DNA from 2 places in the Streptomyces sp. NPDC058773 genome. Region 2 is predicted to be linked to the other one. Evidence: predicted binding sites of a transcription regulator. Region 2 holds the regulator's gene; the other holds the start of a gene.

Region 1 (3,356 bases), on a different contig from region 2:
CCGCCCCCGTGGCCACCGGCCGCCGCCGGCCCGCACCGGCGGAAAGTGCGGCACTTCACACGGCGGAGGAGCCGGCAGCGGTGGGGAGAGAAGGCCGAACCCGGAAGGGTCAGCGGCAGGGGGAGCGGTAGGGGCAGCGGCAGCCGCAAGAGGAGCGGGAAAAGGAGCCGAAGAGAGAGCCGGAGCGGGCGCGGAAGGTGCGTGTCGCATGGTGGGTACCGCCTGGGTGGTGAGGGATCGGTGCATCGCTGATCACCACCGTGGCGGAAAGCCCGCCGGCCCGCTCCGGGCTGTGGATGAGGCCGTCGCTGTGGACAACTCGGCCACCCGGGAGGGGGATGCCGAGCCGGGTGCGACGGGCGTTACGGCAGTTCGATGCCCAGGTCCCAGCCGGTGTGGGCGCCGGTGCACAGGCAGTCGCGGGCGTCGTTGCCGGGGAGGGCGGCGACGGCGTCGAAGAGGACCTCGCGCAGCCGGCCGACGTTCTCGCCGAAGACCCGGAAGACCTCCTCGTGGGAGACGCCCTCGCCGGCCTCGGCGCCCGCGTCCAGGTCGGTGACCAGGGTCAACGAGGTGTAGCAGAGGCCCAGTTCGCGGGCCAGGACGGCCTCGGGGTGGCCGGTCATGCCGACCACCGACCACCCCTGGGCGGCGTGCCAGCGCGATTCGGCGCGGGTCGAGAAGCGGGGGCCCTCGATGACGACGAGGGTGCCGCCGTCGACCGGTCCCCAGTCGCGGCCGCGGGCCGCCGAGAGGGCGGCCCCGCGCCCGGTGGGGCAGTACGGGTCGGCGAAGGTCAGATGGACGACGTTGGGGACGCTCCCGTCGGGCAGGGGCTCGCCGTCGAAGTAGGTCTGGGCGCGGGCCTTGGTGCGGTCGACGAGCTGGTCGGGGACCAGCAGCGTGCCGGGGCCGTATGCGGGGCGCAGCCCGCCGACCGCGCACGGGCCGAGGACCTGGCGTACGCCGAGCGAGCGCAGCGCCCACAGGTTGGCGCGGTAGTTGATGCGGTGCGGCGGGAGGTGGTGGCCGCGGCCGTGCCGGGGCAGGAACGCGACCTGGCGGCCGGCGACCTCCCCCACGAACAGCGAGTCGCTCGGGCGCCCGTAGGGGGTGTCCACCGTGATCTCGGTCACGTCGTCGAGGAAGGAGTAGAAGCCCGATCCGCCGATAACGCCAATCTCCGCGTCAGCCATGCCGGTCACACTATCGGGGTACGGCGGCGGCGGAGAGCGGGTCGGGGAGGACGAAAGAAAGCCGTAAGGCAACGGGCCCCGCCGTCGGTGACGGCGGGGCCCGGAGAAGCGTGGGTCAGGCGGCGGAGCTGCTGCCCGAGGTGCTGCTGCCCGTGGACGAAGTGGCGGCCGGGGCGGCGGACTTGCCGTCGGAGCTGCCGGACGAGGAGCTCGACGCGTCCGAGGAGGACGTCGTGCCCGACGAGGAGGAGCTCTTCGCGGGGCTGCTGCTGGACGACGAGCCGCGGCTGTCGTTGCGGTAGAAGCCGGAGCCCTTGAAGACGATGCCGACCGCGGAGAACACCTTCTTGAGGCGTCCGTCGCAGCTGGGGCACTCCGTGAGCGCGTCGTCGGTGAACTTCTGCACCGCCTCGAGGCCCTCGCCGCACGCGGTGCACTGGTACTGGTAGGTCGGCACTTGTCTTCCTCCTGGCACTCTCACTCGATGAGTGCTAACGACGCTCCATATTGCAGTATTCCCGCCCGCCAGTCCACCGTGACCGGCGGACGGTGACCGACTCCACGCTCGGTCAGGCGCGCGCCAGCTCGCGTTCCCGGTCGTCCGAAACGGCCGGCGCCGGGGCGCCGGGCCCGTCCGCCGGGGCGCCGGCGGAGCTGCGCGGGGAGCGCGGCAGAAGGTGGGCGCGGAGCGTCAGCAGCACCGTCAGGGCCAGCGCCGTCCCGGCCAGCGGCACCAGGAATCCGGTGCTCGGCCCGAAGCGGTCCGCCAGCTGGCCGGCCGAGGTGGCCGCGGCCGCCTGGCCCAGCGCGACCGCGCCGGTCAGCCAGGTGAAGGCCTCGGTACGGGCGGCGGCCGGCACCAGCGATTCCACCAGCGTGTAGCCGGTGATCAGGGCCGGGGCGATGCACAGGCCGACGACCAGGCCGACGGCGCCCAGCAGCGGCACCGAGCCGACCGCCCACAGCGGGGTGGTGGCCAGCGCCAGCAGCCCGTAGGAGACCAGCAGCCGGCGCCGCGGGCCGACCTTCCAGGCGATGGCGCCGCAGGCCACACCGGCGAGCATGTTGCCGCCCGCGAAGATCCCGTAGAGCACGCCGTTGATGCCGGGCTGCCCGATGTGCTGGGTGAACGCCGTCAGCGACACCTGCATCCCGCCGAAGACCGCGCCGATGCCCAGGAACGCCACGATCAGCACGCGGACGCCGGGCACCGACAGCGCCGAGACGCGCGGGCGGTCGCCGGCCTGCGCCCGGTGCACCGCCGGCTGGCTGCGCTTCTGTGCGGCGAACAGCAGTCCGCCGGCCAGCGTCAGCGCGGCTTCGGCGACCAGCCCGGCCGCCGGGTGGACACCGGTGCACAGTGCGGTCGCCAGGACGGGGCCGACGACGAAGGTGAACTCGTCGGTGACGGACTCGAACGCCGCCGCCGTCGGCATCAGCCGGCTGCCCCCGAGCCGGGCGGCCCAGCGTGCCCGCACCATCGGGCCGACCTGCGGCGTCGAGGCGCCCGTGGGGACGGCCACGGCGAGCAGCGCCCACAGGGGGGCGTGCGCCAGCGCCAGGGTGATCAGCGCCGCGACGCCGGCGGCGTGCACCAGGACGCCGGGGAGCAGCACCGCGCGCTGCCCGAAGCGGTCGGCGAGCTTGCCGCTCTGCGGGGCGAACAGGGCCATCGAGACCCCGGTCGTGGCGGACACCGCGCCCGCGGTGCCGTACGAGCCGGTGGTGGACTGGACGAGCAGCACGATGCCGATCGTCAGCATGGCGAAGGGCTGCCGGGCCAGGAAGCCGGGCAGCAGGAATGTCCATGCACCTGGGGTGCGGAGCAGTGGTCCGTATCCGGAACGGGTGTCCTTGACCGCGGATGCCACGGCCGGGCCTTTCTGCCGCCTGGTAGCGCCACCCGCGAGGTCCTCACGGATACGCGCCGAGAGCTGTCCTCTCGCGCAGGACCGAGTGATACCGCGTGGTCCGCACCGGAGAGGTGGCTGCATGGGGCAGGGGGACCGCGGCCGCCGAGCGGTCGCGCCAGCTCTGCATCAGGCAGAGTTGGTTCGTCGATGTGCCTCTTCATACTACAGGCCGCGGCGCGTGAAGCCCTGGGATCGGGCAGGGCTTCACGCGGAATTCCTTCGGATCTGTGGAGAGATGTCGCACATT
Region 2 (3,356 bases):
CGGTGTCGCCGAGATCGGTCTCGTACCAGGTGACCTCGCCGGCCAGCTGCTCGCGGTAGACCTCGACGACGGAGGCGTCGGACAGCGAGGGCTGCGGCATGAAGAGGTTGACGCCGAAGGGGCGGTCGGTCAGCGACCGCAGCTGTTTGATCTCCTGGTACATCCCGTCGGCGGTTTTGTAGCCGGCGGCGAGGAAGCCGAGACCGCCGGCGCCGCAGACGGCAGCGGCCAGCTCGGGTCCGGAGCCGCCTCCCGCCATCGGGGCCTGCACGATCGGGTAGCGGCAGAGATCGGTCAGCGCGGTGGGCATGAGCACATCGTGTCACGCCCACCGCTGCGCCCCGAACCGGGGCGACGGCTTCCGCGCAGGCCCGGGGCGGTTTCGCGGACCCCGGGCGGACCTGGGCTAGCGCCCGTTGAACGCATCCTTCAGACGCGAGAACAACCCCTGCTGGCCGGGCTGGAACTGCCCCGTGGGCCGCTCCTCCCCGCGCAGCTTGGCCAGCCGCCGCAGCGCCTCCTCCTGCTCGGGGTCGAGCTTGGTGGGCGTCTGCACCTCGACATGGACGATGAGGTCGCCCCGGCCGCCGCCGCGCAGATGGGTCACCCCGCGCTGGTGCAGCGGGATCGACTGGCCGGACTGGGTACCGGGCCGCACGTCGATCTCCTCCACCCCGTCCAGCGTCTCCAGCGGACACTTGGTGCCCAGCGCCGCCGCCGTCATCGGGATGGTGACCGTGCAGTGCAGATCGTCGCCGCGCCGCTGGAAGACCGGGTGCGGCAGCTCGTGGATCTCCACGTAGAGGTCACCGGCGGGGCCGCCGCCGGGGCCGACCTCGCCCTCGCCCGCGAGCTGGATGCGGGTGCCGTTGTCGACACCTGCGGGGATCTTGACGGTCAGGGTGCGGCGGGAGCGGATGCGTCCGTCGCCCGCGCACTCGTGGCACGGTGTCGGGACGACCGTGCCGAAGCCCTGGCACTGGGGGCACGGCCGTGAGGTCATGACCTGGCCGAGGAACGAACGGGTGACCTGCGAGACCTCACCGCGGCCGCGGCACATGTCACAGGTCTGCGCCGAGGTGCCCGGCGCCGCGCCCTCGCCGCTGCATGTCGTGCAGACGACGGCGGTGTCGACCTGGATGTCCTTGGTCGTGCCGAAGGCCGCTTCGGTCAGCTCGACATCGAGCCGGATCATGGCGTCCTGGCCGCGGCGGGTGCGCGAGCGCGGTCCGCGCTGCGACGCGGTGCCGAAGAACGCGTCCATGATGTCGGAGAAGTTGCCGAAGCCGGCACCGAAGCCGCCCGCGCCCTGGCCGCCGCCCGCCTGCGAGAGCGGGTCCCCGCCGAGGTCGTAGACCTGCTTCTTCTGCGGATCCGACAGGACCTCGTAAGCGGCGTTGATCTCCTTGAACCGCTCCTGGGTCTTCGGGTCGGGGTTCACGTCCGGGTGCAGCTCACGCGCCAGCCGACGGAAGGCCTTCTTGATCTGGTCCTGCGAGGCGTCGCGTCCGATGCCGAGGACCGAGTAGTAATCCGTGGCCACTTACGACTCCGCGAGGATTTGTCCGACGTAACGTGCCACTGCGCGTACCGCTCCCATCGTTCCGGGGTAGTCCATGCGGGTCGGTCCGACCACGCCGAGTTTGGCGACTGCCTCGTCGCCCGAACCGTAGCCGACCGTGACGACCGATGTGGACGCCAGGCCTTCATGGGCATTCTCATGCCCGATTCGTACGGTCATGCCCGAGTCCTTGGCCTCCCCGAGCAGCTTGAGCATCACCACATGCTCCTCAAGGGCCTCCAGCACCGGCCGGATGGTCAGCGGGAAATCGTGTCCGAAGCGCGTGAGATTGGCGGTGCCGCCGATCATCAGCCGCTCTTCGGTCTCCTCCACCAGAGTTTCCAGCAACACCGAGAGCACTGTCGAGACCGTGCCCCGGTCGTCCTGCTCGAAGGACTCCGGGAGATCCTGCACCAACTGCGGCACATCCGCGAACCGGCGCCCCACGACCCGGCTGTTGAGCCGGGCCCGCAGGTCCGCCAGGGAGGTCTCGCCGAACGGCACCTGGCAGTCGATCAGTCGCTGCTCGACCCGCCCGGTGTCCGTGATCAGCACCAGCATCAGCCGGGCCGGGGCCAGCGCCAGCAGCTCGACGTGCCGGACCGTGGACCGGGTCAGGGACGGGTACTGCACGACCGCGACCTGCCGGGTCAGCTGCGCCAGCAGCCGCACCGTGCGGCCCACCACGTCGTCGAGGTCGACGGCGCCGTCCAGGAAGTTCTGGATCGCGCGCCGCTCCGGACTGGACAGCGGCTTCACACCGGCCAGCTTGTCGACGAACAGGCGGTAGCCCTTGTCGGTGGGGATGCGCCCGGCGCTGGTGTGCGGCTGGGCGATGAAGCCCTCGTCCTCCAGGACCGCCATGTCGTTGCGGACCGTGGCCGGGGAGACGCCGAGCCGATGGCGTTCGGTGAGGGCCTTGGAGCCGACCGGCTCCTCCGTCCCGACATAGTCCTGGACGATGGCGCGCAGCACTTCGAGCCTGCGTTCACTGAGCATCCCGCGCACCTCCAGTCCGGCCGTCCGCCGTCTCGACTCTCCTGGCACTCACACGGGCCGAGTGCCAGACCTTGAGCCAGTGTACGGCCGAGTAGCACGGACCCGGCAAGGGCTGCCGTACACAGCACCCGCCCGATGACCGTGTTCGGGCGATCTGTCGGGCAACGCTATCGCGATGGCGCTAGCGTCTCGGTATGCACACTTCTTGGGAAGAGGCCGGCTGGGAACAGCTCGGTGACGGTGTCGCCAGACGCCGGATGCCGGGCTGGGACGAGACCATCGGCGTGATCGCGGGGACCACCGGCGTCATGATCGTCGACACCGGCGCGACCCTGCGCGACGGCGCGGACCTCCGGCGTGCGATCCGCGGCGTGCTCGGCCGGAACGTGACGCATGTCGCGCTCACCCACCCGCATTTCGATCATGTCCTGGGCACGGCCGCCTTCGCGGGCGTCCAGGTCTTCGGCGCGGCCGGACTGGGCGAGCTGCTGCGCCGCGGCAAGGACGAACTGCGGCACGACGCGATGCGGCACGGCGTCGGCCGGGACGCCGCCGCCGAGGCCGCCGATCTGCTGGTCGCCCCGCACCATCACGTGCACGACCAGCTGACCGTGGAACTCGGCGACCGGCCGGTGCTGCTCGCCAATGTCGGCCCCGGTCACACCGCCCACGACCTGGCGGTCCTGGTCCCGGGCCGGGGCGGCTTCCCCGAGATCGTCTTCTGCGGCGACCTGGTCGAGGAGTCCGGCGAGCCGCAGGCCGGCCCGGACGCGCTGCCGCTGCGCTGGCCCGGCGC

Evidence for each region. Region 2 encodes HrcA, which represses chaperone genes, less so after heat shock. Its sites were predicted from a motif close to TTNGCACTCNGNNNNNCNGAGTGCNAA; they were not measured.
Region 1: the regulator HrcA is predicted to act here: its motif matches at 1,665-1,691, upstream of ACFW5B_RS03880 (FmdB family zinc ribbon protein).

Annotation. Positions count from the first base shown of each region.
Region 1 is NZ_JBHYPE010000003.1:112,994-116,349, forward strand. Features, by position in the region: gene ACFW5B_RS03875 (S-methyl-5'-thioadenosine phosphorylase) at 363-1,196, opposite strand; gene ACFW5B_RS03880 (FmdB family zinc ribbon protein) at 1,312-1,653, opposite strand; gene ACFW5B_RS03885 (MFS transporter) at 1,766-3,067, opposite strand.
Region 2 is NZ_JBHYPE010000013.1:7,056-10,411, reverse strand. Features, by position in the region: gene ACFW5B_RS14135 (nitronate monooxygenase) at 1-310, opposite strand, end outside; gene dnaJ (molecular chaperone DnaJ) at 407-1,543, opposite strand; gene hrcA (heat-inducible transcriptional repressor HrcA) at 1,544-2,560, opposite strand; gene ACFW5B_RS14120 (MBL fold metallo-hydrolase) at 2,755-3,356, shown strand, end outside.